One region of the Corynebacterium guaraldiae genome, then DNA from elsewhere that is predicted to be linked to it. Evidence: predicted binding sites of a transcription regulator. Region 1 holds the regulator's gene; the other holds the start of a gene.

Evidence for each region. The regulator LexA, encoded in region 1, represses DNA repair genes until DNA is damaged. The targets are predictions, from matches to a motif close to CGAACANNTGTTCG.
Region 2: the regulator LexA is predicted to act here: its motif matches at 14,359-14,372, upstream of ACUY3D_RS06310 (HNH endonuclease signature motif containing protein).

Annotation. Positions count from the first base shown of each region.
Region 1 covers NZ_JBRBAU010000004.1:100,392-116,257, forward strand. The annotation lists gene ACUY3D_RS04505 (hypothetical protein) at 1-48, shown strand, start outside; gene ACUY3D_RS04510 (VIT1/CCC1 transporter family protein) at 153-863, shown strand; gene ahpD (alkylhydroperoxidase, AhpD family) at 973-1,506, opposite strand; gene ACUY3D_RS04520 (peroxiredoxin) at 1,550-2,143, opposite strand; gene ACUY3D_RS04525 (hydrogen peroxide-inducible genes activator) at 2,317-3,276, shown strand; gene ACUY3D_RS04530 (hypothetical protein) at 3,417-4,493, opposite strand; gene hrpA (ATP-dependent RNA helicase HrpA) at 4,602-8,477, shown strand; gene nrdR (transcriptional regulator NrdR) at 8,474-8,932, opposite strand; gene lexA (transcriptional repressor LexA) at 9,689-10,411, shown strand; gene sugR (transcriptional regulator SugR) at 10,778-11,560, shown strand; gene ptsP (phosphoenolpyruvate--protein phosphotransferase) at 11,640-13,334, opposite strand; gene ACUY3D_RS04560 (1-phosphofructokinase family hexose kinase) at 13,572-14,543, shown strand; gene ACUY3D_RS04565 (PTS fructose transporter subunit IIABC) at 14,566-15,866, shown strand, end outside.
Region 2 covers NZ_JBRBAU010000006.1:100,701-116,566, reverse strand. The annotation lists gene ACUY3D_RS06385 (ROK family protein) at 1-134, opposite strand, end outside; gene ACUY3D_RS06380 (LOG family protein) at 233-802, shown strand; gene ACUY3D_RS06375 (DUF885 domain-containing protein) at 873-2,534, shown strand; gene ACUY3D_RS06370 (ATP-binding protein) at 2,641-3,891, shown strand; gene ACUY3D_RS06365 (AbrB family protein) at 3,871-4,923, opposite strand; gene ACUY3D_RS06360 (TSUP family transporter) at 4,940-5,716, shown strand; gene ACUY3D_RS06355 (ATP-dependent RNA helicase) at 5,713-7,908, opposite strand; gene ACUY3D_RS06350 (sugar O-acetyltransferase) at 7,916-8,515, opposite strand; gene ACUY3D_RS06345 (Fic family protein) at 8,539-9,681, opposite strand; gene ACUY3D_RS06340 (NADPH-dependent FMN reductase) at 9,764-10,300, shown strand; gene ACUY3D_RS06335 (SDR family oxidoreductase) at 10,306-10,998, shown strand; gene ACUY3D_RS06330 (LysE family translocator) at 11,079-11,726, shown strand; gene ACUY3D_RS06325 (RNA-binding S4 domain-containing protein) at 11,746-12,024, shown strand; gene ACUY3D_RS06320 (VOC family protein) at 12,024-12,728, shown strand; gene ACUY3D_RS06315 (MGMT family protein) at 12,700-12,999, shown strand; gene ACUY3D_RS06310 (HNH endonuclease signature motif containing protein) at 13,047-14,354, opposite strand; gene ACUY3D_RS06305 (hypothetical protein) at 14,632-15,405, shown strand; gene ACUY3D_RS06300 (zinc metalloprotease) at 15,507-15,866, shown strand, end outside.

The sequences.
Region 1 (15,866 bases):
TCAGTGGACGGCATCCCCTGCGGTGAGTGGACGGGAACGATTACCTAAGCCTTCACTCCCTACACACAGCGAAGCCTATACACGCTTCACAGGACTCTGACCAGCGACGATACTGGAGTAAGAGCAGTTCTCTAGGATTCAAGGAGCTGGAAATGGCACACCATGTCAACGAGCCCCATGGCGATTCACACAACGCGCGGTTAAATTCCCTTCGGGCGGGAGTTCTCGGCGCCAATGACGGCATCGTCTCCGTCGCTGCACTTCTGCTCGGCGTCGTGGGGTCGGGGGCGTCGGCAAGCGCCATCCTCACCGCCGGCTTGGCCGCAACCGTATCGGGAGCCGCGTCGATGGCGCTGGGAGAATACGTCTCGGTGTCAGCGCAGCGTGACTCCGAACGGATGATGATAGATAAGGAGACTCGCGAACTGGCGGAGCTTCCTGAACAAGAACACGCCGAACTCGTATCCATGTTGGCTGACTACGGCATGAACACCGCTACCGCAGACACCGCCGCACATGAGATCGCCGCCAAAGATAGGCTCTTGGAGGCACACCTGAGGCTGGAGATGGGCATCGATGGTGAGGACCTGACGAACCCTTGGCACGCCGCTTTCTGGTCGGCAGCATCTTTCCTTGCCGGTGCAGCGCTACCCCTCCTGTCAATCTTTATAGCCCCGATGAGCATGGCCGCAGCAGTCGTCGCCGTGATCACTCTCATTGCCCTGGCGATTACGGGCTACGTGTCTGCTCGCCTCGCCGGTACAAATGCCGCACGTTCCGTCTTCCGCCTCGTCATTGGTGGAGCGCTCGGGCTAGCCATTACCTATGGCATCGGCGTTGCCTTCGGCGGGGTCATCGGCTAGAAGGCCGCAAACCTCCCCAGCCCTTTGAGGCACAAAAAGTCCCACTCCCCTGTACATAATCACGGGAGTGGGACTTTCTATCGTGCGCCTAAGAAGGCATGCTGTTTATCTACTCAGCGGAGCGCACAGCCTCAGCCTGCAGCGCCTGCGCCACAGCCTGAACAACGCCTGCGACCTTGACGCCTTCCCAAATCTGCTCCTTGGTCACGCCCTCCTCCAACAGAGTATTGGCGTGTGCAGTCAGGCAGTGCTCGCAGCCATTGATAGCAGAGACAACGGTGCTCCACAGCTCAAACGTTGCCTTGTCTACGCCAGGCTTAGCAATGATGTTCATGCGCAGACCGAACTTGACCTGCGCGAAATCATCGCCCAACCAGCTCTTTGCGCGGTAGGCCACGTTATTCATAGCCATCACCGTGGCGGAGCCGAGAGCTGCGTCAACTGCCTCTTCGCTGAGGTGCTCGCGGGCTTCCTCAAGAATCTCCTTCAGGACCAGATCATTACGGGTGGCGGCCGCAGCAGCGACCAAGCTGCCCCACAGCTGCTCCTCATTCAGCTCGGTCGTACGCGTCAGCGTACCGATGTTGAGCTTCTGATCCTTGGCATACGCCGGAAGTGCGGACTTCAGGTTGTCGATGGACACTGAGTAACTCCTTTATGGTTGGACGGTTGTGCTTAGCGATGTCTTACAGTGCGGACTGAACGACCTCGAGCTTGTCGATGTTCTTCGTCGGGTCATTAGCCTCCCAGTTGCAGGCACAAACCTCTTCGGACTGCAGCGCATCGAGCACGCGCAGAACCTCATCAACGTTGCGGCCCACAGCGTCCGGGGTCACGGACACGAACTGGATAACACCGTCCGGGTCAATGATGAAAGTTGCGCGGTCAGCAACGCCGTCGGCGTTCTCCACACCGAGGGCTCGGATGAGGTCGTGGCGAATATCAGAGAACATCGGGAACGGGACTTCCTTCAGCTCCGGGTGGGTTGCACGCCAGTTGAAGTGCGCAAACTCATTGTCGGTGGAGCCGCCGAGGATCTGGGTATCGCGGTCCTGGAATTCCTCATCCAGCTTGCCGAAGGCTGCGATCTCAGTCGGGCACACAAAGGTGAAGTCCTTCGGGTAGAAGAATACAACCTTCCACATCCCCTGGTACTTGTCCAAAGACACCTGCTCGAAGTAATCCTCCGGCTGGTTAGCGTTGACGTCGTGGAGGTCGCCGCCCTTCAGCGCAGTCAGTTCGAACTCTGGGAACTTCTCACCAACGGTCAAGATAGGCATAGAAGATTCAACTCCTTCAATAGTCACAACAATGCACAAAAGTGATGTAAATCTCTACGACCACACACCATTTTGCCTTTTAGCTGGTACGCAGCCGCTCGCTTGTTAAGTATGCCACGAACCCTCTCACACGTCAATAGGCCTGACGAATTAGAGATGTTAGAGTTATAGGCATGAACAATAAGGAGTATCGCCCAACCCTCGCCCAGTTGCGCACCTTCGTCACGATTGCGGAGAACAAACACTTTGGCTCCGCGGCCGCCAAACTCGATATCTCCCAGCCTTCGCTCTCCCAAGCACTCGTCGCCCTCGAACAAGGCTTGGGCGTCCAGCTCATCGAGCGCTCTACCCGCAAAGTCATCGTGACGTCCACCGGCGAGGCGCTCCTCCCCTACGCCAAGGCAACGCTCGAAGCTTCCGATGCCTTCCTCAGCCAAGCCCACGGTGCAAGCGGTACGTTAACTGGCCCCCTCACCATCGGAATCATCCCCACCATCGCGCCCTATATTTTGCCGGGGCTGCTGAAATCCATCAGCGAAACCTACCCCGATCTAGAACCACGCTTCGTCGAGGAGCAGACTCAACACCTGTTAGACAAGCTGCGCGAGGGCAGCTTAGACCTCGCTGTGGCCGCACTGCCCACCGAGGCCACCGGGATGGTCGAGACTCCTCTCTATAGCGAATCCTTTACCGTCGTAACACCGGCAGGGCACCCGCTCGCGGGGCGCGAGGATCTCACGCTCGAAGAGCTTGCAGGCCTTGACCTTTTGCTGCTTGACGACGGCCACTGCCTCCGCGACCAAGTCCTCGACCTATGCCGTCGCGCCAAGGTGAACCCCTCCGAAGCCACCAATGCCGTCACCCGAGCATCATCGCTGACTACTATCCTGCAGCTCGTCATGGGGAATCTAGGCACTACCCTTGTCCCTGAATCAGCGCTCGCAACGGAATGCCAAAACCCGCAGCTTGCGGTCGCCCGTTTCGCCCCCACGGTAACGGCGGAGCGCCAGGTTGGACTCGTTTTTCGATCGTCTGCTGCCCGCGCTGATGAATTTCGCGCCTTTGGCTCTTTGGTCACCGCCGCCTTCCAGGACGCTGCGGAACGCTCCCGAGCCCTTTTCCCGGCCTCGTAATTCAAGCCCCCAACTCTGATGGCTTTTAAAACTACAACGCCGCCTTCGGCTTACCTCTGGTAGCCCGACCCGCCTCGGTAGGCGGTGGCTAAACAAGCGGAAAGCTTAGGCGGCGTTGCGTTATAGGTCTGGTTTAGACCTTAAGCTGCGGGAGCATAACGACCCTGGCACTGACGACACAGGTGCGCTGTCGCCAGCTGAAGGGCCGGCGCGATAATAATCAGAGCCAAGCCCAAGGTAATAAGGGACGCGAAACCCAAGAGGCCAGACAGGACAATAAACAGCAAAAGGTGGCTGTAGTTTTCCTTGCCCAGCTTGAGTCCCTGGGAGAAAGCCTCGCCGATCGAGGAGGTATCGGCTGCCAACCAGGGCATGAGGGTAAAGAAGGGCTGAATAAACAGCGCAATCAGCATCACTACAAGGAGCCCACCAAAGATGGAGCCAACGAGCGCGAAAACATCGCTCTGGCTGAGTTGCTCCGGATTCTGGAGATCCATCGAAGAGACTCCACCCAGGCCGACAACAAACAGAACGACGACCACGATGACGATGGAAATCGCGACAAGAACACCCAAAACAAGGTTCACTACGAGTGGCGGCACCCACCGGACCCCCTGGAACAGGGTTCCCCATGTGGGGCTCGGCTTATCGATTTCACGGTAGGCCAAACGATAGACGACCAGAGAAATGACAAAGGACAGGATGGACACCGCGAAGGAGAAGAGGTCCAACATGACGGAGGTCTCCGCCCCATCGGCGTTCTGCGCACCAACGCTGATTCCAATTTGTGGGACAAACTGAATAGCAAGCACGACGACGGCGCCCAGCACCCACAAAAGTGCGTTGCCGAGCGCGGCCTTGAATCCCCATTTGATCGCTTCGATAGCGCTGACTGGGCCCGTATAGGCCGGACCGGCACCTGGGCCGAGGCCCTCTTGACCGGAGCTATTCCCATAGCTCGCACCGGCATAACCCGGCTGGCCAGCATCGTACCCACCATAGGACTGAGAGCCGTAAGCTCCACCGCCATAGTTGCCATAGTTGCCATAGTTTCCGGATTGACCGAAACCAGCCTGGTCTTCTGGGTGGCTGGTGGGTTCATACTTTGGAAGTCCACCTGTGTTCCCGGAGGAATTACCGGGGCCGTTCTGCGGGTTGCTTCCGAACCCTCCGTTGGAGCCGTTGTCCTCCGGATTCGAACCAAAAGGATTAGTCATTGATTGTGCCCTTCTTTAATCATTGTTCACACAGTCACCACGAGGGTACCAATTTCTCTACCTGGACCTGTGAGCGAATAGCCTTCCGAGTAGACTTTTAGGTCAACTATGACTGCTACTCGCGAAGATCTTTACGGCGCTCTCACAACAGTTTCTTTGAGTGATGAGCGCGCATTCCGTCGCCGCCTGCGCAAGGCTCGCTCTCCTAAGGCCCTTGCTGCGATCCAGGCCGATATCACAGCCGCCCAAGACAAGGTGAGCACCATCGATGCCAACGTGCCGCCGATTACCTACCCCGAGCAGCTTCCCGTCACCGGACGCCGCGACGATATCGCCGCGGCGATCGAAAAGAATCAGGTAGTCATCATCGCTGGTGAAACCGGTTCGGGAAAGACCACACAGATTCCAAAAATCTGCCTGGAACTCGGCCGCGGCCGGCGGGGGCTCATTGGCCATACCCAGCCGCGGCGACTAGCAGCGCGTACCGTCGCCGAGCGCATTGCAGAAGAACTTGATCAGTCGATCGGGGAGACAGTCGGCTATGCCATTCGCTTCGATGACAAAGTCTCCTCCACCACCGCCGTGAAGCTCATGACCGACGGCATCCTGCTGGCAGAGATGCAGCGCGACCGTTTCCTCAATGCCTACGACACGATCATCATCGATGAGGCACACGAGCGCTCACTCAACATCGACTTCCTCTTGGGCTACCTCAAGCGGCTGCTTCCCAAGCGTTCGGATCTGAAGGTCATCATCACCTCAGCAACGATTGATCCCGAGCGCTTCGCCGAACACTTCGCGGACGCTGAGGGCAATCCTGCCCCCATCATCGAGGTCTCCGGGCGCACCTACCCCGTGGAGATCCGCTACCGCCCGCTCGAGGTCGAATCGGGTGGCAAGACCATCGACCTCGATCCTCTCGACGCCCTCTGCGAAGCCATCGAGGAGCTCATGGCCGAAGGCGAAGGAGATATTCTGTGCTTCTTCCCCGGAGAGCGCGATATCCGCGACGCCATGGAAGCCATAGAAGGGCGCCACTGGCGCAACGTGGAGGTCACTCCGCTCTTCGGACGCCTGTCCAACCAGGAACAACACCGCGTCTTCCGCTCGCACCGCGGACGGCGCATCGTGCTCTCCACCAACATTGCTGAAACCTCATTGACGGTGCCAGGCATTCGCTACGTCGTGGATACGGGAACGGCGCGTATATCGCGCTATTCCACGCGCACCAAGGTGCAGCGCCTCCCCATCGAGCCGATCTCCCAGGCAAGCGCCAACCAGCGCTCGGGCCGCTGTGGCCGCGTTGCGGATGGCATCGCCATCCGCCTGTACAGCGAGCAGGATTTCCTATCCCGCCCGGAGTTTACGGATCCCGAGATTCTGCGCACCAACCTGGCCAGCGTCATCCTACAGATGATTTCGCTGCGCCTTGGGGACATTGCTGACTTCCCCTTCGTCCAAGCCCCTGAGCCGAAGGCCGTACGAGACGGCCTACTTCTTCTGCACGAACTGGGCGCCCTCGAGGGCAAAGAAAAAGACGGACTACCTGTCCTGACCCGAATAGGCCGCGATCTTGCCCGCATCCCCGTAGATCCACGCATGGCCCGCATGCTGGTCGAGGCCAAGACTTCCGGGTGTCTCCACGACGTCATGGTCATCGTTGCTGCCATGACGATCCAAGATGTGCGCGAGCGGCCGAGCGACAAGCAAGCTCAAGCCGACCAGGCACATGCCCGCTTCAAGGATAAAACCTCCGACTTTGTGGCCATGCTCAACCTGTGGGACTTTGTCCAGGAAGCTCGCGATGAGATGAGCGGCAATGCTTTCCGCAAACGGATGAAGGCCGACTTCCTGCACTATATGCGCATCCGCGAGTGGTTCGATCTGGTGCGGCAGCTGCGGGACGTCGCCAAGCAGCTCGGGTGGAAAGCCCAGGAAAGCACAGAGCGTCGCCCCGATGACATCCATATGGCCTTGCTTTCTGGACTGTTGTCTAATATCGGCGCGCGTGATGGCAACTCTAAGGAGTTCATTGGTGCACGCAATACCCGCTTCCTCGTCTTCCCCGGATCGGCACTGGCAAAGAAACCGCCCGAGTTCGTCATGGCGGCTGAGTTGGTGGAAACGTCGCGCCTGTGGGCGCGCGACGTTGCTGCCATCGACCCAGCATGGGTTGAAAAGCTGGCGAAGGATTTGCTGAAGCACAACTATTCTGACCCGACGTGGTCGCGAAAGCGCGGCTCTGCGGTCGTCACCCAACGCTCGACGCTTTATGGCGTCACTGTTGTCGCCGACCGGACCGTGCCCTATCACCGCGTGGATCCTGAGGCAGCGCGCGATATGTTCATCCGTAACGCGCTAGTCGACGGCGACTGGACCACCCACCACCACTTCTTCCACGACAACAAGCGCAAACTCGCCGAGGCCTCCGAATATGAGGAGAAGGCCCGCCGGCGCGGACTCGTCGTGGACGAAGACACTCTCTTCGATTTCTACGATCAGCGCATCCCTGCGTCTGTCACCACCGCCCGGCATTTCGATTCCTGGTGGAAAAAGCAGAAGAACAAGCATTCCTTGGACTTCGACCCAGAAGCACTCCTTGAGGAGGACCACGATGTCACCGAGGATGCCTTCCCCGACCGCTGGTTGAAGGGAAGCATCGACTACGACTTGTCCTACAAGTTCGAGCCGGGAGACCCGCTCGACGGTGTCACACTCATGGTTCCCGTCCCGCTCCTCGCGGGGTTGGACACAGAAGGCTTCGATTGGCTGGTACCGGGCCTACGTCTAGAGCTCGTAACTGAGCTCATTCGCTCGCTGCCGAAGGCTCTTCGACGCACCGTGGTTCCGGCACCCGAGTTCGCTGAACGCGCGCTGCCCAAGCTCTTGCCCTATGAGGGCGCGCTCACCGAGCAACTCGCTGCGGTTTTGCAAGAGATGGGCGGCCAAGGCATCAATGCCGGCGATTTCCGCCCCGACCAGCTCCCTCCGCATCTGCGCATGAACTATGCCGCAGTGGACAAGCGGGGCAAGGTCATCGACTCAGACCGCAACCTGCAGGCTCTAGTCCAACGCCAAGCCGGCCACATTTCCTCCTCGGTCTCGCGCGTTGGCCGCGCCGCCGAATCCACTGCGGTCAAGGAATGGACGGAGGATACGCTCGGCGCCATCGATGAGGAAGTGGTAACCGTCGTCGATGGGCATGAGGTCACCGCCTACCCCGCGCTCGTAGCGACCAAGGACGGCGTGGCGCTCAAGGTCCATCCCACCAAGGCGGCTGCCGACGCCTCCATGATCACCACCACCCTAACCTTGCTGCTCCGAGAAATTACGGTGAATACGCAGCAGATGGTCAAAGGGCTTCCTCTACAGCAGCGGGTAGCCGTCGACTCCTACCCCCACGGCGGGGCGGAAGGACTTGTCAGCGATGCCCGGGTAGCCGCAGTACGCGACATCATGATGGAAAAGGGCGGCCCGGTGCGCACCCCCGGTGACTTCAATGCATTGCTCAACGCGGTCAAACCGGAGGTCCCGGGCAGAGTGCGCCAGGCAGTCGTTGCAATTGCGCCGGGCCTGGCAGAGTATTCCAATCTGAATGCTGAGCTGAAGCACTGGGAGGGGCTGGCCATCGATGATATTCGGGCCCAGCTCAATTTCCTGTTGCCCGCGCACGCCATCACCGTCCACGGGATCCAACATCTGCGCCATCTACCGCGCTATATCCAGGCCTCGCGCATCAGGCTTGAGGAAATGAACGTGGATCCGGACCGCGATGCTGACCGGCAGGCAGACGTCGACGAGGCCAAAGCCTATGTGGCCAATCGGTTGCGTTCCCTGCCTCCTGGCCGCGAAAAGACGCGAGAGGTTAAAGACATCTACTGGATGATTGAGGAACTGCGCGTATCGCTCTTCGCACAACGCCTGGGCACTGCCCACGCGGTGTCTTTGAGGAGAATCCAAAAGGCAGTGGATAAATTACGCTAAAAGCTATCGCGGTCGCGCCGACGCATGAGGCGGATTTCTGATTCAAAGTCGTCGGCGCTTTCAAAAGACTTATACACGGACGCAAAGCGCAGGTAGGCCACTTCATCGAGATCTCGCAGAGGTTCCAGGATGGCAAGGCCGATGTCATTGGCGTTGACTTGCGAGGAGCCGTGACTGCGCACGGTCTCTTCAACTTCTTGAGCGAGCTTCTTCAAAGCATCATCGCTAACGTCGCGCCCCTGGCATGCGCGTTTGACGCCTCGGATCAGCTTGTCGCGACTGAAAGGCTCAGCCAAGCCATTTCGCTTGACTACTGACAAGACTGCCTTCTCGATGGTGGTGAAGCGACCTTTGCACGCGGCGCATTCGCGACGCCGCCGGATCGAGGTTCCGCTGTCGATTACGCGCGAGTCAATAACGCGTGATTGTTCGTTGTGACAGAACGGGCAATACACAGTGCCGTATCCTTCCTTTCGACCAATGCGCACATGCTGCTGGCCCAAGGAATTCTAGCGCAAAGACACGACCGTCGTGGTCGAAGAGGTGCTCGCACTGTCAACCTCACTATCGATACTGAGGCCACCCCATACTGTGCCGATGAATACCGCGGCGCCAAAGACTGCTCCGAGCACATAGTTACCTACGTTCGACCGACTACGACGGCTGCCCGATGTTGCCCCGGCGGCCGAAACCTGGGAATTCACCGGAATTTCTGGACGGCACTGTGTTCTATCGTTTACGGCAAGAGTTCGAACACGAGACGGCCCATATGGAAGGTTGCGCGGGGCATCAGACGTGAGCGACCGAGACTGAGCGGGATCCCAGACCGCCGCTGGCGGCACTAGCACAGTCCGATTGCTAGACTTCTCGAGGGCCACCCCGCGCAGTACAGAGGCATTGTTTAATGCGATAGCCATGACGGTTCCTTTCTAGGTCTTCCTTATTCATTGAGACAATGCCCGAAGTGTACGAACCAAGCCCGACATCTTCGAACATCACCTTCGATCAACCGTTCGATTTGGTGTGTATGTTCGATTTATAGCAGGCCTTCGAAAATTTGTCCACACTCGGGCGGCGTTAGTCGAACATTTTTTCTTTCCGTGCTAAAAAGGGAAGCGGAAGTATCACCAGCAGCCCACTCCCACTTATGTCCGGCACGCCAAAGCCGCGCACATCAACTCTGCACATCCCGACAGTTCCTAGGAGCAAGAATGGCCCGCAATCCGAAGCGAAGCGACCACCCTTCCCTCGATTCACTTTCCCCTCGCCAACGCCGCATCTTGGAAGTAATCCATGACGCCGTAATGTTGCGCGGCTATCCGCCAAGCATCCGCGAAATCGGTGACGCAACAGGCCTCCAGTCCACCTCGTCCGTGGCCTATCAGTTAAAGCAGCTGGAAGAGAAGGGCTTCCTTCGCCGCGATCCAAACAAGCCACGAGCTGTTGATGTGCGCCATTTCCCCGGCGCCGACGACCCCAAAAAGCCCGGACGAAAGACCGGGCAGGCAATCGCACCATCGGGAACCTCCACCCCTGACGCACCCGAAGACGCCGCCACCCCAAACTACATTCCTGTTGTGGGCCGCATTGCTGCTGGTTCCCCCATCACCGCCGAGGAGAACATCGACGCCTACTTCCCCATGCCGGGTGAAATCCTAGGCAGCGGCGAACTATATATGCTGCAAGTCGTGGGAGATTCAATGCAGGATGCAGGAATCCTCAACGGGGATTGGGTTATTATTCGCTCGCAGTCTGTTGCAGAAGAAGGCGAGTTCGTAGCCGCACTTTTGGATGGCGAAGAAGCGACCGTGAAGGAATTTCACCGAGATTCCTCCGGTGTATGGCTCCTCCCCCACAATGACGCTTACTCACCCATCAAGGGCGATGAAGCCGAAATCATGGGCAAAGTAGTATCCGTGTTCCGCAAACTCTAGAAACCATCCACCTCAGCGCTCCCTCAGGCCTTCCCCGCTCCACACCAATCACCCACTCGGTGCGGGCGAACCGGACTGGGGGATTGTTTCTTTTTACCCCCTTGTGTGTGTACATGCCCGATTTCGACCGTTTTAGCGTCCGAGATCACACATTCGGATACTTGCAGTACAACCGTAGGTTTTAGTGACTAAGGCACGCGTTCGATGTGAGCTTTTCTTTGTTTAGTTCCGTTTTGTTCGCATTCAGTGGGACAATAGAAGTATCGCCACAACATCCGTTGTTCTTTTCGTTCACATGCCCCAGCCCCGTTTTCCTTCACCGGCGGGCGCAGTGACCACCACAGGCAGACTTCATTTGGAGGAACCATGTACGCAGAAGAGCGTCGCCGACAAATTGCGTCATTGACCGCTGTAGAAGGACGAGTCAATGTCACCGAGCTCTCCGAGCGCTTCGATGTCACCGCTGAGACGATTCGCCGCGATCTCGCAGTCTTGGACCGAGAGGGAGTTGTGCACCGAGTTCATGGCGGTGCAGTCGCCTCCCAATCCTTCCAGACCGCCGAATTCACCCTTGATACTCGCCAACGTTCGGCCACGGGCGCCAAAATGGCAATCGCACGCGCCGCACTGGAGCAGCTTCCCGACGGCGGCAGCATCTTTCTCGATGCCGGAACCACCACGAATGCGCTTGCCGATCTCATAGGCCAGCGCTACTCGGCCGGGCAATTCAGCATTGTGTCGAATAGTCTCCCGATCGCTCTTTCACTAGCCAGCAACGGGGTATCTGACGTCCAGCTGCTGGGTGGCACCGTGCGCGCGATTACCCAGGCCGTCGTCGGTGACACTGCGCTTCGCACCATGGCCCTGATGCGTGCCGACGTCGCCTTCATCGGAACCAATGCGCTAACCATTGACCACGGGCTCTCTACGGCCGATTCGCAAGAGGCGGCTATCAAGTCAGCATTCGTCACCAATGCACACCGCGTTGTCGTGCTGTGTGATTCATCGAAGTTGGGCAATGACTACTTGGTCAGCTTTGCATCACTCGATGAGATTGATGTCGTCATTACCGACGCCGCCGCCCCCGATTCCTACGTTGAGGCTCTGCGCGAGCACGGCATCGAAGTGATTGTCGCCGCGGACAAGTAGGCGCTTTCACCCATAGATCAATTCAGGAGGTGTGCACCCCGCATGATGAGGGCGCACACCTCCTGTGCAATTCAGCGCTCTAAGCGGACTGGTATTCCTCCAGCAGCGCAATCACTGCGGCACGAGCGTCCGCTGGGCTTTCGGCGTTGACAGCCGCCTCTGCCATCTTCTGGCACTGCTCAAGGCTGAGCTCAGCCAGCTGCGCACCGACGCCAGCCACCGCAGTCGACGCCGCCGACAGCGAAGTCACACCGAGGCCAGTCAACACGCAGGCAAGCATGGGATCAGCTGCGGCTTCGCCGCAGACGCCAACCGGAACGTTGTTATCGCGCCCCACCACGCAGGTGTGCTGAATCAGGCGAAGGACAGCAGGCTGCCATGGATCGGTCAAGTAGGCCAGCTGCGGCGACAGACGGTCCGCGGCCATGGTGTACTGCGTCAAATCATTGGTACCAATGGACACGAAATCGAGATGCGGCATGATGGTATCCGCCATCAAGGCTGCGGCGGGAACCTCAATCATCGCGCCGGCGGTCAAACCGCGCTCGCGGCACAGACCAGCGAACCATTTCGCTTCCACTGCGGTAGCCACCATCGGCGCCATAACCCACGTCGTAGCCCCATCTCCGCGCTTTTCCGCGGCCTGGGCGATAGCGTCGAGCTGACGAGTCAACAGCGCCTCGTTGTCGCGGGCGATGCGCAAACCACGAACGCCCAATGCGGGGTTTTCTTCCGAGTCCAAGGTGGCATAGGAAATCGGCTTATCCGAACCGGCGTCGAGCGTGCGAACGACGACCTTGGACTCCGGGAAAGCGTTGAAAACCTTGCCGTAGATGCGCGCTTGCTCCTCGACGGTCGGTTCCTCGCTGGCAGAGAGGAAGGACAACTCCGTGCGGTATAGGCCAATGCCTTCTGCCTGCGAGTCAGAGGCGATGCGGGCTGCGTTTCCGTCAGCAACGTTGGCCAGCAACTGCACGCGATGGCCATCCTTGGTCTGGGCTGGTCCCCGCCACTGGGCAACTCGTGCCGCCTTCTCACGGTATTCCTCCACGGCCTTCAGCGCGGAGGCACGATCTGCACCGAGGGACACCGATCCTACGGAGCCATCAACGAAGAGCTGGGTGCCTGCCTCAATCGTTCGCAGCTTAGCGCCCACTGCCACGATGCAGGGAAGATCAAGCTGGCGAGCAATAATCGCGGTGTGGCTGGTTGGCCCGCCAAGCTCGGTCACGAGCGCCTTGATGTGGGTGGTGTCCAAGGTAGCAGTATCCGCCGGGGCTAGATCGTCAGCCAGCAGTACAGCCTCCCCTTCGACCATGGGCAGACCCGGCTCTTGCTCACCGCGCAGCTGAGCAATCACTCGATCGCGCACGTCCTTGAGGTCCGTCGTGCGCTCAGCCATGACGCCACCGGCGGCCTCAAACATGGTGACAAACCTGTCCGTGGCCCCCACAACTGCATACTCGGCGTTCTTACCGCCGCGAATACCCTTGCGCACTGCCTTGTGCCAGCCTCGGTCCTTGACCATTCCGGCGGTTGCGCCAAGAACTTCAGCCGCTTGGCCTTCGGCCCCAGCTGCACGCTGTTCCAACCGGCTAGCAACCATATCTACCGCTTCGAGGAAGCGATCGTATTCGGCATCACGTTGCTCTTCCGCCACGGTTTCTCCAGCCGTGGGCAGTTCTGGGCGTGGGCGGACCCACACCGCCTCAGCGTATGCAACGCCAGCGACGACGCCGGTGCCTTTAATGATGGATGGGGATGCGTTTTCCATGACACATTTCCTTACGGAGACGATGTTTTCTCTTTCCAGATCATCACAAGTCGGCCAAAAATGCAACGAAACCCACAGTGATTCCATTGACATTCGGACACATACGGGCAATAATCAACATTAAGCAACATTAATTTCACGCTGACAACGGGCAATCCGCACCGAAGCTCTTGTTCACGCCGCTGAGGCGCGTTTGCCCCAAATATACGCACTCCGCGAAAGGGGACATTCTCCACGATGATCCTTACTTTGACCCCCAACCCGAGCATCGACGCCACCGTGCGCTTGAACGAGGAACTCGAACCTGGTGCTGTTCACCGCGCCGGATCCGTCTCCAGCGTTGCCGGTGGTAAAGGCGTCAACGTTACGCACGCGGTAACGCTCGCCAACGTCGACAGCCTGGCGCTGCTCCCCGCCGTTGCCTCCGATCCTTTCTTGGCCCTCGCGGCCGAGGCATCGATACCCGTGCAGGCCGTGCCCACTCACAGCGCGGTGCGCACCAACACCACTCTGACCGAGCCGAATGGCCGCACGACCAAGCTCAACGGCCCCGGCGCCACGCTCGATACGGACGTGCAGCAAGCCGTTGCACAGGAACTCGCAGAACACTGCGCCGACGCCGAGTGGTTAGTCATGGCAGGCTCTCTCCCCCAAGGCGTTCCCACCGACTGGTACACGCAGCTCATCCGGGTAGCCCGCGAAGCCAACCCTGATCTGCGCATAGCCGTCGATACCTCTGATGCGCCCATGGTGGCTCTCGGTGACAACCTCGAAGTAGCCAGCCCCGACCTCATCAAGCCAAACGGCCTCGAGCTGGGCCAGCTTGCAGGTGTCGATGGTCAGGCCCTTGAGGCCGCCGCCGAAGACGGCGACTTCAGCGGAGTGGTTGAGGCCGCGAGGGTCGTCGTCAAGCGCGGCATCCCCGAGATTCTTGTCACCCTGGGCAGCGCTGGCGCGGTGCTGGTCACGGCCAATGAAGCATGGGCTGCTACTCCCCCGCCGATTACCCTGCGCTCCACCGTGGGTGCCGGCGATTCTTCGCTCTCCGGCTATATCCTCGCCCGCCGCTCCGGCGCCTCGTACCCCGAGGCCCTGCGCCAGGCTGTGGCCTACGGTTCAGCAGCCGCAGCACTCCCGGGAACCCAGATTCCAACCCCCGAAGAACTAGATATCGAACACACGACGGTTTCTGCCGTCACCGACCTTTAGTAGTACTGAGGAGTACCTACCGATGTCATCACGACTCATCACCACCGACCTCGTGGCGCTCGACGCCGACTTCGGTGACAGCATCGAATCAGTCATTACCAATCTGGCCACGCTTGTTCACGACACCGGCCGCGCCACCTCCGTGGACGAGCTGGCAGGCCCGGCCATCGCGCGTGAAGCCAAAGCCGGCACCGGTGTCCCCGGCGGCGTTGCCATCCCACACTGCCGCTCTGCTGCCGTGTCTGAACCCACCCTGGCCTTCGCCCGTCTCTCGCGCGGGGTCGACTTCTCGGGCCCCGACGGGGACGCCCACTTGGTATTCCTCATCGCCGCTCCGGAAGGCGGCGGCAAGGCCCATCTGAAGATTCTCTCGAAGCTCGCTCGCGCGCTGGTGAAGAAGGACTTCCTGGAAGCCCTTCGAACTGCGAAGACCAAAGAAGAGATCGTCTCCCTCGTCCTCGACGTTGTCAACGCAGAAAAGCCGAAGAAGAAGGCTGCGGCCACCGAATCAGCACCCACTGCAGGTGCGAGTGCAGCGGCAGCGGCTCCTGCTTCGAGCAAGGCTGCAGAGTCGAAGAAGACGCGCATCGTGGCCGTCACCGCATGCCCGACCGGCATTGCTCACACGTACATGGCTGCCGACGCCCTCACCCAAACCGCCGAGGAACGCGACGACGTCGAGCTCACCGTGGAGACCCAGGGGTCCTCCAACAACACCTCTGTTTCGGCAGACACGATTGCGGCTGCCGACGCCGTGATTTTCGCTACCGACGTGGGCGTTCGTGACCGTGAGCGCTTCGCCGGCAAGCCGGTCATCGAATCTGGCGTCAAGCGCGCCATCAACGAACCGGGCGTGATGATCGATGAGGCCATCGCCGCCTCGAAGAACCCCAACGCGCACAAGGTGGCAGGAACTGCCGGCGCTTCCTCCTCTAGCGCTGAGGAAGATGGCCAGGGTCTGGGCTGGGGCAAGCGTATTCAGCAAGCCATCATGACCGGCGTTTCTTACATGGTTCCGTTTGTTGCCGCGGGCGGCCTCCTCCTGGCACTGGGATTCCTCTTCGGCGGATATGACATGGCTAATGGGTGGCAGGCCATCACCACCGACTACTCGCTGACCAACTTGCCGGGCCATGACGTCATGGTCGACGGCGAAATGATGACCTTCAAGAAGGCAGGGTTCGCCCTGTACATCGGCGCCGTGCTCTTCGCCATCGGTCAAGCATCGATGGGATTCATCGTCGCGGCGCTCTCCGGCTACATCGCCTTCGCGCTGGCAGGCCGCCCAGGCATCGCGCCGGGCTTCGCGGGTGGTGCCATTGC
Region 2 (15,866 bases), on a different contig from region 1:
GTGATTGTGGGCTGGGAGAGTCCCGTGGCTTCGACAAGCTCACTGCGGGTGACAACGGGGTTGAGTCGAATGATGTGGAGGCACTTCGCCGCTGGGGTGCGGGGGCGCGTGAACACGGGACCGGATTTAATCATGGCGTCAAGTATAAATTCACCAGACCGCATTGTCTAATAGAAATTAGGATTCAGTAGACATCATGGTCTAGAAATGCGCCTGCGATAGAGTGATACCCATGGATTCTGTTGCTGTGTACTGCGGCTCCGCCGCCGGAAACTCTGAGGCCTATAGCCAAGCCGCGCACCATTTGGGGGAGGAGCTCGCGCGCCGAAACCTCACCCTGGTCTATGGCGGTGGTGACGTAGGCCTGATGGGTATCGTTGCGGACTCCTGCCTTGCCGCCGGCGGAACCGTCATTGGAGTAATCCCGCGCCAGCTCGTCGATTACGAGCTTTCCCACCAGCGGGTAACCCAGCTCGAGGTGGTCGACACCATGGCCCAGCGCAAGACGCGCATGGAGGAGCTCGCCGATGCCTTCGTGTGCCTGCCGGGTGGCGTGGGGACCTTGGAGGAGCTCACCGAGGTCCTCACCTTGCAGCAGTTGGGGAACATCGATGGCCCGGTGGGACTCGTAGACGTGAACGGCTACTGGCAGCCGTTTACAAAAATGTACTCCGCAATGGTGCAGGAGGGGTTTGTTCAAAAACGCTTCCTCGATGCGCTCGTGGTCAATGCCGATCCAGCTGAAGTGCTGAACGAATTCGCATCCTGGGTGAGCCCGGGTAGCAAGTGGAGCAACAATTAGCTAACAACCTGGTAAATAAGGCGGCGCCGGGTTGGCCCAAAGCCCCAGATCTTCGTTAGACTTCGCCCTTATGAGTTTTGACCAGAACGCAGAGCGCCAGCCTTCGCTGCTGGACGCGTCGTGCGATAACTTCGTCCACGACCTCGCGCAGCTCACGCCCACCGATGCCACCGCGTGGGGAATCCCCGGCTTCGATGGGGAGCTGGAGGATTTCTCCCCGGAGTACTACTCCTCCGTGGCGGATCGCACCCGTGAGATGATGGCGGATCTCGATGCACTCGATGACACCACCGACGAATCCGACGATGACGACGATTTCGACGAGGTGGACTACGTCACCGCCGCCGTCTTGCGCGATCGCCTCTGCTTGGATCTTGACCTGCACCATGCTGGCGAAGACATCCGTTGCCTCAACAACATTGCCTCCCCGGTGCAGACCATCCGCGACACCCTCATGCTGATGCCGAAGGACACTCCGGAGCAGCTTGATGCATTGCGTTCGCGCCTGTCGAAGGTGTCGGCCTCCCTCAACGGCTACAAGGAGTCCCTCACCGAGGCGGCGTCGCGTGGCATGGTGGCGCCCCAACGCCAGATCTCGGAAGTATTCGTGCAGAGTGAGCGGCTTGCCGACGCCGGCTCCATGCTCGAGGACCTTGGTGTGGAGGGCCCCGAGGTGGACGCGGCCAAGGAAGCCTTCGGCGAATTCGCCGATTGGCTTTCCAACGAGCTGCAGCCGCAGGCCCCATCCCAGGACGCGGTGGGACGCGAGCGCTACGAGCGCTTCTCCAGGCTTTTCGTCGGGGATGCCGTGGACCTCGATGAGGCTTATGAGTGGGGCCTGGATCAGGTGCGTTCCATCAAGGCGGAACAAGAAAAGATCGCCCACGAGCTCTACGGCTCCGACGTGACGGTCCGCGCCGCGATGCGCAAGCTCAACGAGGAGGAGCGCTACCAGCTCCACGGCACCGACGCGCTGGTGGAGTGGATGCAGTCCACCGCGGATCGCGTCATTAAGGACCTCGACGGCACCGCCTTCGATATCCCGGAGGCCGTTAAAGAAATCGAGTGCTGCATCGACCCGGCCGGCACCGGCGGTATCTTCTACACCTCGCCGTCGGATGACTTCTCCCGCCCCGGCCGCATGTGGTGGTCCGTACCGTCTGGTCAGGAGCTTTTCCACACCTGGCAGGAGCTGACCACTGTCCACCATGAGGGCGCGCCGGGCCACCACCTGCAGATTGGTGCCGCGCTGACCCAGCCTGACCTCAATCTGTGGCGCCGCGCGGTGACCTGGAACTCCGGCCATGGTGAAGGCTGGGCTCTCTACGCGGAAGCACTCATGGCGGAGCTGGGTTACATGGATGACCCAGGTTTCCGCATGGGGCTTCTCGACGCCCAACGTTTCCGCGCCGCCCGCGTCGTGGTGGACATCGGACTCCACTTGGGTAAGCCTTTGCCGGATTGCAACACTTCCGGTGTCTGGGATAAGTCCCACGTCAAGACCTTCATGCGTGAGAACACCGCGATGGATGATGCCAACCTCTCCTTCGAGGTCACCCGCTACCTGGGTTGGCCGGGTCAGGCTCCGTCTTATGCCTTGGGCCAGCGCCTGTGGCAGCAAACCCGCGACGCTGCGGTGGAGCAGGGCATGGAAGTACGCGATTTCCACTCCCAGGCATTGGCCCTAGGCTCTGTGCCGATGTCGATCCTGCGTGAGACAATTCTGGACTAAAACCCCAGGTCGCTTCTTAGACTCTTGGATTTATCCACACCTGACTCTTGGATTTATCCACACCTGACTCTTGGATTTATCCACTTGTCGGGCTAACATGCGTGGTATGTACCTGCCCCGAATCGTTGATGCAGAAGTCGAGAGAGGGCTCCGTGTTTCGGGAGCCCTCTTCCTCAAAGGCCCCCGTGCAAGTGGGAAAACATCAACAGCACGCCAATTCGCAAAGTCCGTCATTCAACTTGACCGTGACTCCCCAGAAGCAAACCTTGCGCGCATGCAACCGGCTTTGGGGCTTCAAGGGGCGCGGCCGCGGCTTATTGATGAGTGGCAGGTTGTCCCTGCTATCTGGAATGAAGTGCGCCATGCAGTTGATGACTCACCGGAGAAAGGACAGTTTCTCCTTACAGGCTCCTCCACGCCCAATGACGATGCCACCAGGCATTCGGGCGCAGGCCGTATTCGTTCTATTCAATTGCGCACGTTGAGTTTGGCAGAGCGAGAACTTGCTGCTGAGCGGGTATCACTGGGCGCCATCATTGCTGGCAATCAAGAGCCTACAGCCGGGACGGACGCCACCGTGGCGGATTATGCCCGATGGATTGTTGCTGGTGGTTTTCCGGAGTTCTTTGACCTTGATCCGCTCGACGCGCAGGAAGGGATGGAATCCTACCTCACGGAGATGAGCGAGCACGATTATCCGGAGCTTGGCGGACCGCGCCGCGATCCGCGCCGTTTCCAGTCTTTCCTTCATGCCTATGCCGGACTAGTTGCCCAGCCGGCCACCGCTGCAGCGATTCGTAAACGCATAGGAGAACTCAGCAGCGCTACCTCGACACCAGCCGCAGAAACTGTGAACGTCATTCACGATTTTGCTACGCGCCTCTTCCTTATTGAGGATCAACCAGCTTGGTCACCGCGTACGAGGTCGAAGACTTCCATGGTCCAAATGCCTAAACGCCAGCTTGCCGATCCCGGTTTGGCTGCTGCTTTGTTGGGAACGGGTCCAGATAAACTGCTTGGGGATTTAGAGACATTAGGCATCCTCTTCGAGGCGCAACTTGTGCACGATCTGCGCGTCTATGCGCAGGCACTGCGTGCGCGCGGAGTATTCCACCTGAGGGATATGAAGGGGCGCGAAGAAATTGATGCAGTAGTGGAGCTTCGAGATGGTTCGTGGGTGGGATTTGAGGCGAAACTTTCGCACAACGAGGTCGATGCAGCGGCAGCACACCTTAAGCACGTAGCCGCTAAGCTTTCTTCGCCTCCAGCAGCGCTGATAGTTGTGATTCCCAGCGGTCCAGCTTTCCAACGTCCGGATGGGGTCTGGGTGGTACCACTAGCGGCGCTTGCGGAATAGCCCCAGAATCTGCGGCAGGTAGCCGGCGATGACCAGCACGATGATGAGTCGGATAATCTGCACGGCCACCACGGCGGGACCCGCCCCTCCTTCTGCGGACAGCGCGAGAACCGTCTCCAGCGCGCCGGGCGAGGTGGCGAGGTAAGCCTCAAAGTAGGTGATGTCCAGCCATGCGGTCAATGGCAGGGCGGTCAGCGCACACACGCCGATGACCACGACAATGAAGAGGATCGTCGCGGGCAGCTGCTTGGCGAAGGCCCGCAAGGCCGGCACGGAAAGCCCGCCACCGCAGACCCAGCCGATGGACATGAATGCCATGATCTTGAACACGTAGAGCGGCTCCAAAGTGTGGCCGGCTGGGATAATCTGCGCGACCAGCACCGTCAAGATGAGCGGACCTAGCACCGCAGCCGCAGGCAAACGCACGAGCTTGCCTAGCTTCTCACCAACCACGGCGATAGCGAGGGTCAGCAGCACAATCCACCACGTGACCTCGCCGTCAACGCTCATGTCGACGCCTTCGCCCGCAGGAGCATCTAACAAAGAAACCACCAAAGGGAGCGATACCGACACCGCCAGAAGGCGCAGATATTGCGTCAGCGCCACGTAGCGGTAGTCCGCACCCAGCTCGCTAGCCAGCGCGGGCATGAGCGAGGCCCCGCCGGGCAGCATGGATAAAATGCCCGTCTCCCAGGAAATATCCTTCGGCTGTGAGCGGTGTAGCAGAACACCGCCGGCGACACCGATAAGCACGGTGATAAGGGACATCGTCACCGCAGCCGGCACAAAGCCAATGAGGGTGGAGGCAGGCACAAGAGTCAGCGGTATGCCCGCCATCATTCCGATGAAACCGCGAGCGACAGCATAGAAGCGATCGTTGACGGTGAGTTCCTTGCCCGTCGTCAGTGCCATGGCGCCGGAGACCACGATGGCGCCCAGAATCCAGGCGGCGGGCACGTGCAGGTAGCTGAATACTGCCCCGAGAGCCACAGATCCCGGGGCAACGATGGCCCACCTTGCACGCACAGACATGCAATCGAGTTTAATGATGGTCATGGGCTTTGGATTGAGTGGTTGGGCGATTCTCACTATTGGAGCTGCCGTGGCCGGATGGATCGACGCCGTTATTGGTGGCGGCGGCCTCGTCCTTATTCCGCTCATCATGGCGGTGGCACCGCAGCTTGCTCCCGCCGCCGCCCTAGCCACAAACAAGGTGGCGGCGGTATCTGGCACAGCGTCAGCGGCCATTACGCTCGTCAAGAAAGTCCGCCCGCCGAAGGGTGAGCTCATCCGTATGGGCCTTCTTGCCCTTGCATGCTCCAGCCTCGGCGCCACGGCGGTCGCGCTCATCGACAAAGACATCATGCGCCCAGTCATCATCGTGCTCATGGTGGCGGTGGGTACCTTCGTTGCTTTCCGTCCAAGCTTCGGAAGCGGCGAAGGAGAGGGAATCCGCGGCGGTTGGCGCACGTGGGCGGGGTTAGCCGCCGTGGCGGCCATTGCCTTCTACGATGGCGTCTTTGGCCCCGGCACCGGCATGTTCCTCATCATGGCATTTACAGCCATCTTCTCCCAGAACTTCCTTACTTCCGCCGCGATGTCCAAGGTGGTCAACACGTGCACCAACGTTGGCGCGCTCATCGCCTTCATTCTGGGCGGGCACGTGGTATGGGGCCTGGCCTTAGTTCTGGCAGCAGCAAATATCCTCGGCGCGCAGCTGGGCGCGCGAACCGTCCTCGGCGGCGGCACCAAGCTCATCCGCTATGCACTCCTCACGCTCGTCGTGGTGATGAGCGTGTACCTGGCCTGGCAGCAGTGGGGTTAAATCCGGTTCTTCGTCTTTGCGGTTGCTACCGCATTCCACGGGTCCTCGGGCCACGGGTGTTTGGGGTAGCGCCCGCGCATGTCGGCGCGCACCCCGGCATAGGGCCCGGACCAGAAGCTGGCCAAGTCATCGGTCACAGCAAGCGGCCGCCCGGCGGGAGACAGTAGATGGAATTGCACGCGGTGGCCGCAGTATTCGGGGGACTCCGCCAAACCAAAACACTCCTGCAACTTGATGGAAACCACCGGGCGCTCGCCGGACCAATCAATCTTTGCATCACGCCCGGACGGCACCGGCAAACGCTCCGGCGCGAGCTCGTCCAAGCGGCTGGCTTCGGGCCACGGAAGCAATCGTTGCAGCGCCGGATACATGTCTGGGCGCCCGCCAATCGCCAACTCATGCAGCTCCGGATCCAGCCACTCAAGGTTGGCATTGTCGATATCTGGCCAGGGCTCTCCGTAGGCCCGATACAGATGCCGCAGACGTTCCCGCAGGTTCTGGGCCTTCTCGCTGAAGTGGAACAAGCTTAAGCCCTGTCCGGACTTGCGCAGTGCCTCCACCGCCTCATCGCCGGAGACCTTCACTGGCGTCTCCGACAACACGATGGCACCTGCCGCACGCACGCGCACGCCGCGGACCTTGGAGCCGTCGAGAAACGCTCGCGTCTCCTCCGTGACGCCGACGATCTCGAGCGCATCCTTGTCCGCGATAGGCACTGCTTCACGAATGACGGCGTTACCGGATTGCGCCAACGACACCTCAGCCACCGCCAACCAGTCAGCTCCCTGTTCACCGTTGAGTAGCCGCGCGCGGGTACCGCTCGCTAACAAGTACTCCTTGTCACCCACGCGCTTAGCCACGAACTCTGGGAAAGCGGTAGCGACCACCACGCCTGGGTCCACCGGCCCCTTGTCGGGCACCAGGCGGGCAAGCCGCTTCGGGTCCGAATCATCCAGACGAGCAATCGTGCGTGCTGCCCCCGCACCGTACTTCAACAGTGCCGCGCCCCATCGCGGGTGCACCGGCAAAAGCGCCAACTCTTCAGTGGCATGAAGCAGATCTAGGGTGCGGTGGGCGTCGGCAAGCGCGGCCTTCGGCGGTTGATCAAGCAAGGGGAAGTCCGGTCCCGCGCCCCAACAGTCCATAAACAGCGCTGCCTGCGTGAGGTCCGCGGAAAGGATTTCTGGAATCACGTGCGGAGAAAAGTGCTGGTAATCCTCCTGCGAATAGCAACGGACGACGGTACCCGGCGCCTCACGCCCGGCACGTCCAGCGCGCTGATCGGCGCTGCTTTTCGACGTCGACACCGTCACCAACCCACTCATCCCGCGCTGCGCATCCCGCTTGGGAACGCGGGACAATCCAGCATCGATGACGGTGCGCACGCCCGGCACGGTCAGCGAGGACTCCGCAATAGACGTCGCCACCACGATGCGCTGTTCTCGCGTATACAGGGCCGCGTCCTGCTCCTGCGTGGTTTGGCGGCCGTGGAGTGGGAAAACGTTGTGGCCGCTCAAGGCATCACACACCAGGTTGACCTCGCGCACACCCGGCACAAAGACCAGAGTGGACTCGTGCTGCCGCGCGGCAACCTTGGCCACGCTTTTCCAAAAGTCTCGATCGCCCGCGGCACGTCCCGGAATCGGTTCATAGGAAATGTCGAGCGGGTACGTTACGGCCTCGGTGGAATGGATCGGCGCCCCTCCCATGAGCTGGGAGAAGCGAGAGGCGTCGACAGTCGCGGACATGGCAATGACCCGGAAATCATCGCGGAGCTGAGCCAACTCCAAGCACATGCCCAGCACCAGATCGGTATCGAGCTGGCGTTCATGCACCTCGTCGATGGCTACGGAATCAACACCAGTGAGTTCCGGATCCCGCAACAGTCGGCGTAACAAAACACCTGGGGTAACAAACTCGACGTCCGCGCCTTTGCGGGAATCACCGCGCACCGCATAGCCGATGCGCTGGCCTGACAACTCCTGCAAGCGGTTGGCCGCGGCACGCACCGCCACGCGGCGTGGTGCGGTGACGAGAACCTTGCCGTTTGCCTGGTTCGCCAACGCCGGCGGAACGAGCGTGGTCTTACCCGTGCCGGGCGGGGCCTGGACGACGACGTGGCCTTCGGAAGGAAGCGAATCAATAGTCTCTAGGACGGGGAGTCCTTTGCCGATCGCCTTGAGATCAAACATCGAGATCCTAGCGCTCCCACCTATCTTCGTTGTCCTCCAGCTTGCGCACCACACGTCCCGGTGAGCCCAAGACCAGCGAGTTATCCGGGATATCCTTAGTCACCAGCGTGCCCGCTCCCACGACGCAGTTCTTGCCGATTGTCACGCCCGGCAGCACAGTGACATTGGCACCAAACCACGTGTTATCGCCGACGCTGATAGGTTTCGCAATCTCCCAACCTTCTGCTCGCATCTCATGGTCGTTGACAGGATGCCCCACGGTAATAAGCGAGCAGTTCGGACCGATCATGACGTGATTTCCGAGGGTTACAGGCGCCTGCGCCAGGATCGTCGCGCCAAAGTTGATGAAGACGCCCTTTCCGATGGTCACATTGCAGCCATACTCCAAGTTGAGCGGGACGTGCAGCCCGGGAACCTCGGACTCGGGCGAAAGCAGCTCTCGCAAGATCTCCTTCGCGCGCTCTGGGTTGGTGTTGTGCAGCTCATTGAGCTCCTTGACCAGCAGGAAGCCGCGTCGATGTTCGGCGCTGACCTCCTCGTTGACACCGGGCATGAACCACTGCCCGCTGGTCATGCGCTCAAAGGATCCTTCGTCTGGGTGATGCATGTCAGCCATCCTATTCCCTCGTCTTAGTCTCGAGTCAGAACATCGAGAGCGGCACGGTGAAGGAAAACCTTGGAGCGGCCTTGTTGGATTTCTTCGAGGATTCCTAAATCTACGAGATGTGCCAGCCACGCGCTGGCAGTTTGGCGTTTGACGAAGCCCATCTCTACCACGTCAGTAATGCGTACATAGGGCTTGATAAGAATGAGCTCGGCCATCTCGAGGGGATGGTTAATCACGCCCGCAGAACGTATTCGTTGCGCAGTGTTTTCCTGGATAGCCCGAAGCTGGGTAATCATCGAGGAGGCGTCGGCAGCCGCTGCGTGAACGCCGCGGATCATAAAGAGAAGCCAGTCTTGCCATGCTCCCTTGGCTGTAACAGCGTTGAGATAGCGATAGTAGTCTGCTTTGTTGTCGACGATATACCCGGACAGGTATAAAACCGGCAGCTCAAGAAGATCTTCTTGAATGAGGTAGAGGACGTTAAGGATTCGTCCAGTGCGCCCATTGCCATCGTAGAAAGGATGGATTGCTTCAAATTGATAGTGAAGCAGTGCCATCTTTACGAGGGAATCAACGTCGTGGCTGCAATATATATAGTCCTCCCACGCTGCGAGATGGCCCTCGATAATCTCCTTTCCTTCAGGTGGGGTGTAGAGCCGCTCCTTCGTTACAGGGTTACCGATAAATGTGCCCGGAAGTGAACGCACCTCGGCCTGAGTATCTAGAAGGGTGCTGCATACGATTTTTGCCGTCTTCTCGGATAGAGGTCGCTGCGATAGCGAGGAAAGTCCAGCGTGGAGCGCGGCGTTATAGCGAAGAGCCTCCTTGGTGGCAGGAGTCGGCTCAGCATCGACGTGCCACGCCGCACGGAAGAGCTCGTCATTCGTGGTGACGATGTTCTCAATCTCGGAGGAAGCACGAGCCTCACGCAGTGGAATCGTTGAGGTGATGATCTCCGGGTTGGGAATGAGCTGGCAGGCCGTACGCAGTTCAGCCAGTTTTTCCTTAGCATCGATGATGGCCTTAAGCACGGGAACGGTTTCCACCACTTCTGCTGGTGGGAGGGGCGGAAGCCCATTGTAGGGGGTGTCCGGGCTATAGGTTGGCATGGTAAAAGAATAGACATGTTGAGCGGATATGTCGATTTTTTCTAGAATTTTCGACATATCTGGGTGACTTGTCGATTGCGTCGACATATCGGCGTACCCTCAGACGTTGACGCGTTAACAAATTAAGAAAGGTACTTTAATGGCGAAAATCGGCATCATCCTCGGCTCTACCCGCGACGACCGCGCCGGGCTGGCCATCGCCCAGTGGGTCACCGACCTCGCTCAGGGCCGCGACGTGGACTACGAGCTCATTGACCTCAAGGCTTTCGATGTCCCGATCCTCACCACCTCTGTCATTCCTATGGCGGCAAACAAAAACTACGAGGACCCGAATGTGCAGGCCTGGTCCGATGCTATCGATTCCTGCGATGCCTTTATCTTCGTCACCCCGGAGTACAACCACTCCGTGCCGGGCGCGTTCAAGAACGCCGTTGATTCCCTCGGTGCCGAGTGGGTAGGCAAGCCGATTGCTTACGTGGGCTACAGCTTCAGCGGCGGCATCCGCGCGGTAGAGGCGTGGCGCCTTATCATGGCGAACTTCTCCATGCCGCAGCTGCGCACTCAGTTGGATATCTCGCTAAATACCGACATGAAGGATGGCACCTTCACCCCGGCTGATTTCAAGAGTGGAATCGTCGAAAACATCTGCGCCGAGCTGGAAGAAGCCCTATCCTAGGGCGCATGGAAAAAGTGGCAGTCGTTACAGGAGCGTCTTCGGGGATTGGGGAGGCGTCGGCAAGAGCGTTGGCGGCTGACGGCTGGCGTGTCGTCGTCGGCGCGCGGCGCGTCGAGCGCCTTGAGGCCCTCGCGAACGACATCGGCGGCGAGGCATATGCCCTCGACGTAACCTCGGACGAGTCCGTGGCCGAGTTCGTTTCCCACCTCGACCGCATTGACCTCTTGGTCAACAACGCCGGTGGCGCTAAGGGCCTGGAGCCCCTCGTGGACACCACCATCGAGGATTGGCAGTGGATGTATGACGTCAACGTCCTTGGCACCGTTCGGATGATCCAGGCTCTCATGCCGAAGCTGCGGGGCGGGCTCATTATCAACATGGGATCCGTGGCCGGGTGGAACGTCTACGAGGGCGGTTCCGGTTACAACGCCGCCAAGCATGGCGTCCGCGTGATTTCTCGTGCACTGCGTATTGAAGAGCACGGCGTTCGCGTTACCGAACTTGACCCGGGCCGTGTAGCCACGGAGGAGTTTTCCCTCAATCGTTTTCGGGGTGACGCCAAACGTGCCGCACAAGTTTATGACGGCGAGCTCAACCTCACCGCAGAAGACATCGCTGAGGCAGTGCGTTGGGTGGCGTCCCTGCCGGAGCACGTCAACATTGACACCATGACTATTAAGCCGCGTACGCAAAGCTAATTTACCTGTTTCGCTGCAGGTGAGACGCCTCTTATAGTGGCATGTGTTAGTGAAAACGCATGTGAGTATGGGGGTGTTAGGTGGCTTTCAGCGCCATAGTGGCCTTGATGGGTGTGTGGTTCGCGGCGATGGCTTCGCCGGGGCCAGATGTGGTTCAGATTATTCGTTTGGGTGCGCGTTCCACGCGTGCAGCGGTGTGGGCCGCAATAGGTAGCACGACTGGCTTGATGATATGGACCGTTGCTTCGCTGGCGGGGCTTACCGCGCTGATTTCGGCCCATCCTGAAATCCTTGTGGCGCTGCAGATTGCCGGCGGTAGCTATCTGCTATGGATGGCATTTTCTGCAATAAGCAGCGGCATTAAAGAGCGTCGTGCTCCAGCAACCATGAATCCTCAACCGCGCGGGTTCACCCCGGACGGCATAATCAGACTCGGCACGGCGTACCGCATGGGCCTGGTCAGCGATCTTTCTAATCCCAAGGTGCTCATCTTCTTCGGCGCTATCTTCGCCAACTTCATCGATCCGGGCATGGGCTTGAGCGCGAATGCCACGGTTGGTTCTGTGCTGATTATTGAAAGCCTCATTATTTTTGTCGGCGTTGCGTTGTGCACCCGTGCGGTGGCGAAGTGGATGGCAAAGAACTCCGCCGGGGTAGATATCTTCAGCGGAGTCGTGTTTGCCCTGCTTGGCGTCATCATTCTGGCAGAGGGAATTCTTGCGCTTTGAGCTGGGTATGCTGGTCAACATGCTAGAAGTCTCAATTAAGGGAGAATCAATTAAGCTCGGTCAGTTCCTCAAACTGGCTTCCTTGGTCGCGACCGGGGGTGAGGCCAAAGAACTCATCGAGCAGGGTCAGGTCACCGTCAATGGGGAAGTAACTAAGCAGCGCGGAGCAACGCTGGCGCTTGGCGACGTCATCTGCGTCTCCGACACTTGCGCCCGCGTCGTCGAAGACGACGACGATTATTTTGATGAGGCTACCGCCGATGATGACTTCGACCCGGAGAAGTGGAGGAACCTTTAATGCCCGCTTTTGAAGCTGAAGTAGGAATGCCCTACTGGATTACTCTGGCCAGTTCTGATGTGAAGGCCTCCGAGAAGTTTTACTCGGCCGTGCTGGGCTGGGAATTCGAAGATGGCATCGCCCGTCTTCAAGGTCTGCCGATTGCAGAAATTGTTCCGGGCCAGGACACCTGGGCTACCTATTTCCTCTCCCGCGACTTGGAAGCCGATTGCGCCCGAGTAGAACAACTCGGCGGAAAAATCCTCGCTTTAGGTGCCCCGCTGGCGCTCGTACTCGACAAGTCCGGTGCCATGTTTGGCTTGACGCAGCCGGAGCTCGACCGCTTCGTCGCCGGCGGTGAGCCTGGCACCCCGGTGTGGCACGAGCTGACGGTCTCGGAGGATTTTCACTCAGCGCTGGACTTTTATGGTGAGCTCTTCGATTGGGAAATCCGTGGTGATGAGCATTATGCAGTTGCGGAGGAAGAAGGCGCTGCCTTCGCTGGGTTCTGGCATGCGGAAGGTTTGCCGAGTTTCTGGCAAACATACTTGGGTGTGCGGGACATCGACCAAGCAGCGAAGGCTGTTGTGGAGAATGGCGGGCAGGTTATCCGCGAGCCCCACGACTCACCATTCGGCCGATTGTGCCTGATTGAGGATTCCACGGGTGCGACGCTTACCTTGTGCGAGGTCGAGGATGCCCCCGAAGAACCCATCGAGCTCTAGGGTTGCGGAGGTCGTTCTCCGCATTCCGCCTGGCAACGTCTCCACCTACGGAGAGATCGCCAAAGTCGTAGGGGTCGGTGCGCGGTATGTGGGCTGGGTGATGTCGAAAAGCGCGGATCTGCCCTGGTGGCGGGTGGTCAACAGTACGGGCCGCGCCCATACCCCCGCCGCCCAAGCCCAGTGGGATGCCGAAGGTATTCCACACCGCGGCGACAGTGTGGTGCTCGCTGAATGCGGGCTGGATGCGGCGGACCTCAATTACCTCCTCTAAGCCGAGCACCAATGTGTTTCGTCGTTTTAAGCGACGAACCTAGTTATCTAGAAGGGGATTTCTTCATCTCCCTTGCCATAAGCGGTCTTCTTATTTGTGTTTGCTTGCTGTTCTTGGTCTAGCTCGGCTTTCAGCTCCTGAGCTTCCCGGTGCTTCCTAGCGCGGTAACCTTCAATATCTTGCGCAACGCTTCGCGCCCAGCGCTTGTTCTTTGGTGCTAGTGGCCCGGAAGGTTCCGTGATTGCCCAGGTTCCATCCTCAAAGAGCCAGACCACATCCCCGGTATCGGGGTCCAAAAAATAGAACGCCCGCCCATCGGTCTTCATGTTGTGGTGATGCTGGCACAACGCCACCATGTTGTCCGGATGCGTTGGCCCACCATCGGCGTAGTTAATACGGTGGTCTAACTGACACAGCCACGCCGGCATTCCGCAGCCAGCTGCACGGCATGTGCCATCGCGCCCTTCAACATATTTGCGAACCAACGTGGCTGGTCCGTAGCCATTAGTGGCTTCTGGCTTGGTGCTCAAGTCCCTTTTCGTTACGGCTTGTGCTGGGATTTTCTCTACCTGCCAGCCGTGCCCTTCTACATATACTGGCGCGTCTTCGACGTCACTCGCTTGATAAGTGTGGAGCACTACTCGGGCAGCTTCTGGTTCTACCTTTCCAGTCGTTAAAAGGATTAGTGCTTCTGCCATCGAGACTTCATGCTTTTCAGCAGCTGCCTTAATGGCCTCATGGATGATGATTCCAACGCTGCTATCCACCTCTAGTTCTATGGTGGCGCGTTGGTCGCGGGTGAGAATGGAATATCGATTCTTTGTGCGTTTATCCTCCACTGCGATGGAGTCGTCATGGACCTTGACAAGGTCACGCATGCGACGACGAATCTGCGACGTGGTGGGAAATACCTGATTTGGCTTCGTAGGTGTAAGCCAACGGGCCAACGCAGCGTCAATGGCGGCCACTACCTCAGTGGAAGGTTGGCCGAGTTTAGCCATGACCTGGTCGATGGCAATCAAGGCGGGTAAGTCCAGCAAAAAATCTGCATCTTGCAGGGCCTTGAGCTGGGGTAGCTCTTTCAATCGGTAAATCCCCATGATTATGCGAGCAACCGCCCCGGCCGCTTTGCCGGTCTTTAGCCCAAGGCGCATGCACGCTGTATCTGAGTCCTCGTCCAAGGCGGGAAGGATGCTAGACCAAAATTCGTAGTCTGCTTGGCGTATGGCTTTACCTCTCATGCAGACCGGGTCGTTCGGATTGGAATGAGAAAAATAGGAAACAACGGTTTCTGTAGCGGAAGACAATTCAACCCCCTCTTTTGTTAGAGATATTGAGAAGGACCGAACCCCCACTGTCCGAATCCCTTTTCGAAAAATGAGTTTATTCTGTACCGTTTGGAAAGTCTATACCCTGGCGGAAAGTTGTGATTAGAGAGGTGAATGTGCCTATTGATATTGCATTTACCCAGCCTTCCGCCGCTTTGAGCTTCGTTGGGAGGGGCTTGTTGGGTAAGAAGCTAATAAAATTACTGTTCGAACCCTAGCGTGGGGACGGGTGCGCGCTGAATCCCTTGGGCAGCGGCGCTTATGTACCAATCAAGCCTGTTGAAGCTGTGGCTTGAGTTAATCTATGAAAGTGCTTAAACTCCGCTCCCTTATTGCTGGTCTTGCGCTAGCGACCGTCGCTGCGCCATCCGCCCAGGCCCTGACGTTTGATCCTGGGAAGGTTCCGCCACGCACTCAAATGACCGTGCGCTATGCCGACGGAAACTCGGTTTCCACTGGAAATGGCCACGAGTCTCGTCCTGCGCTATCCCTCGCGAAGCTGTACCTAGGAATGTGGGTCCTGAAATATGGCGCGCCGGAGGATAAAGCGCGGGTGGAAAACATGGTTCGCTTCTCTGAGGATGGCACCGCTAGCGATCTGGAGCGGAAGTATCCGCAGGCCATACCTTCCATCATCGGGGAATATCGCTTGGGGGAGACCCATCACAACGGTTACTGGGGCAATACCACGACGTCGACGGAGGATCTCGCTCGCTTTATTGGGGTGATATTTGGCGACCCAGTTGCTGCACCGCTCATGAAAGGTATGGCGACGGCAGCGCCTGTGGCATTCGACGGATATCGTCAGGACTTCGGCACCGCGCGGATTCCAGGCATTATCGGAACGAAATTTGGGTGGTCAGATGACCGGCAGGTGCATGCGAGCGCCTCTTTCGGTCCTGGGTATAGTGTGGCGGCAAATACCTATGGATCTCCCGCGGATCTCACCGCAGATGTGCTCGGTGCGGTGGAGGTACAGCCGCAAGCGCCGAACTTGCCGACGCCCCCTCAGGACCTGCGCGATAGGGCGTGTGCGGAGCTGAAGCGCGCTGTGCCTAGTTCATCGCACGTGTGCTGATTGGCCACGGGTTTAGCTAAGTTTTACCTTTGCGGAAACTGAGAAATTAATATATTCTCGGCTACCAAATAAGCGGTTACTAACCCGAAAGGTAATTCCCTATGCGTAAGGCCCTGTCCATCGCGGCCATTGCTGTTGTGGCTTTGACCGTTGCCCCGTCAGCTTCGGCGAAGAGCGACCAAACTCGTTCGCTCATTTCCCCTGCTACATGCGCCTCCATCACTAAGTTGGCAAACGAAGGAAAGCCGGTTCCGGATCCGTCGATTCTGCACGATGCTGATTCCGTTCCTTCCTACTTCAAGAGCGGCGTGCTCAAGTACAAGGTGGCGGATAACTTCCCCTACCGCGAGCAGCTCGATGCCGCGGTAGCTGAGTGGAACGATGCTCTCGACGGCAAGGCTTCTCTGAAGGAAGTAGCGCCGTCCGAGGCCGATGATGACACCATCGCCATCATCTATAAG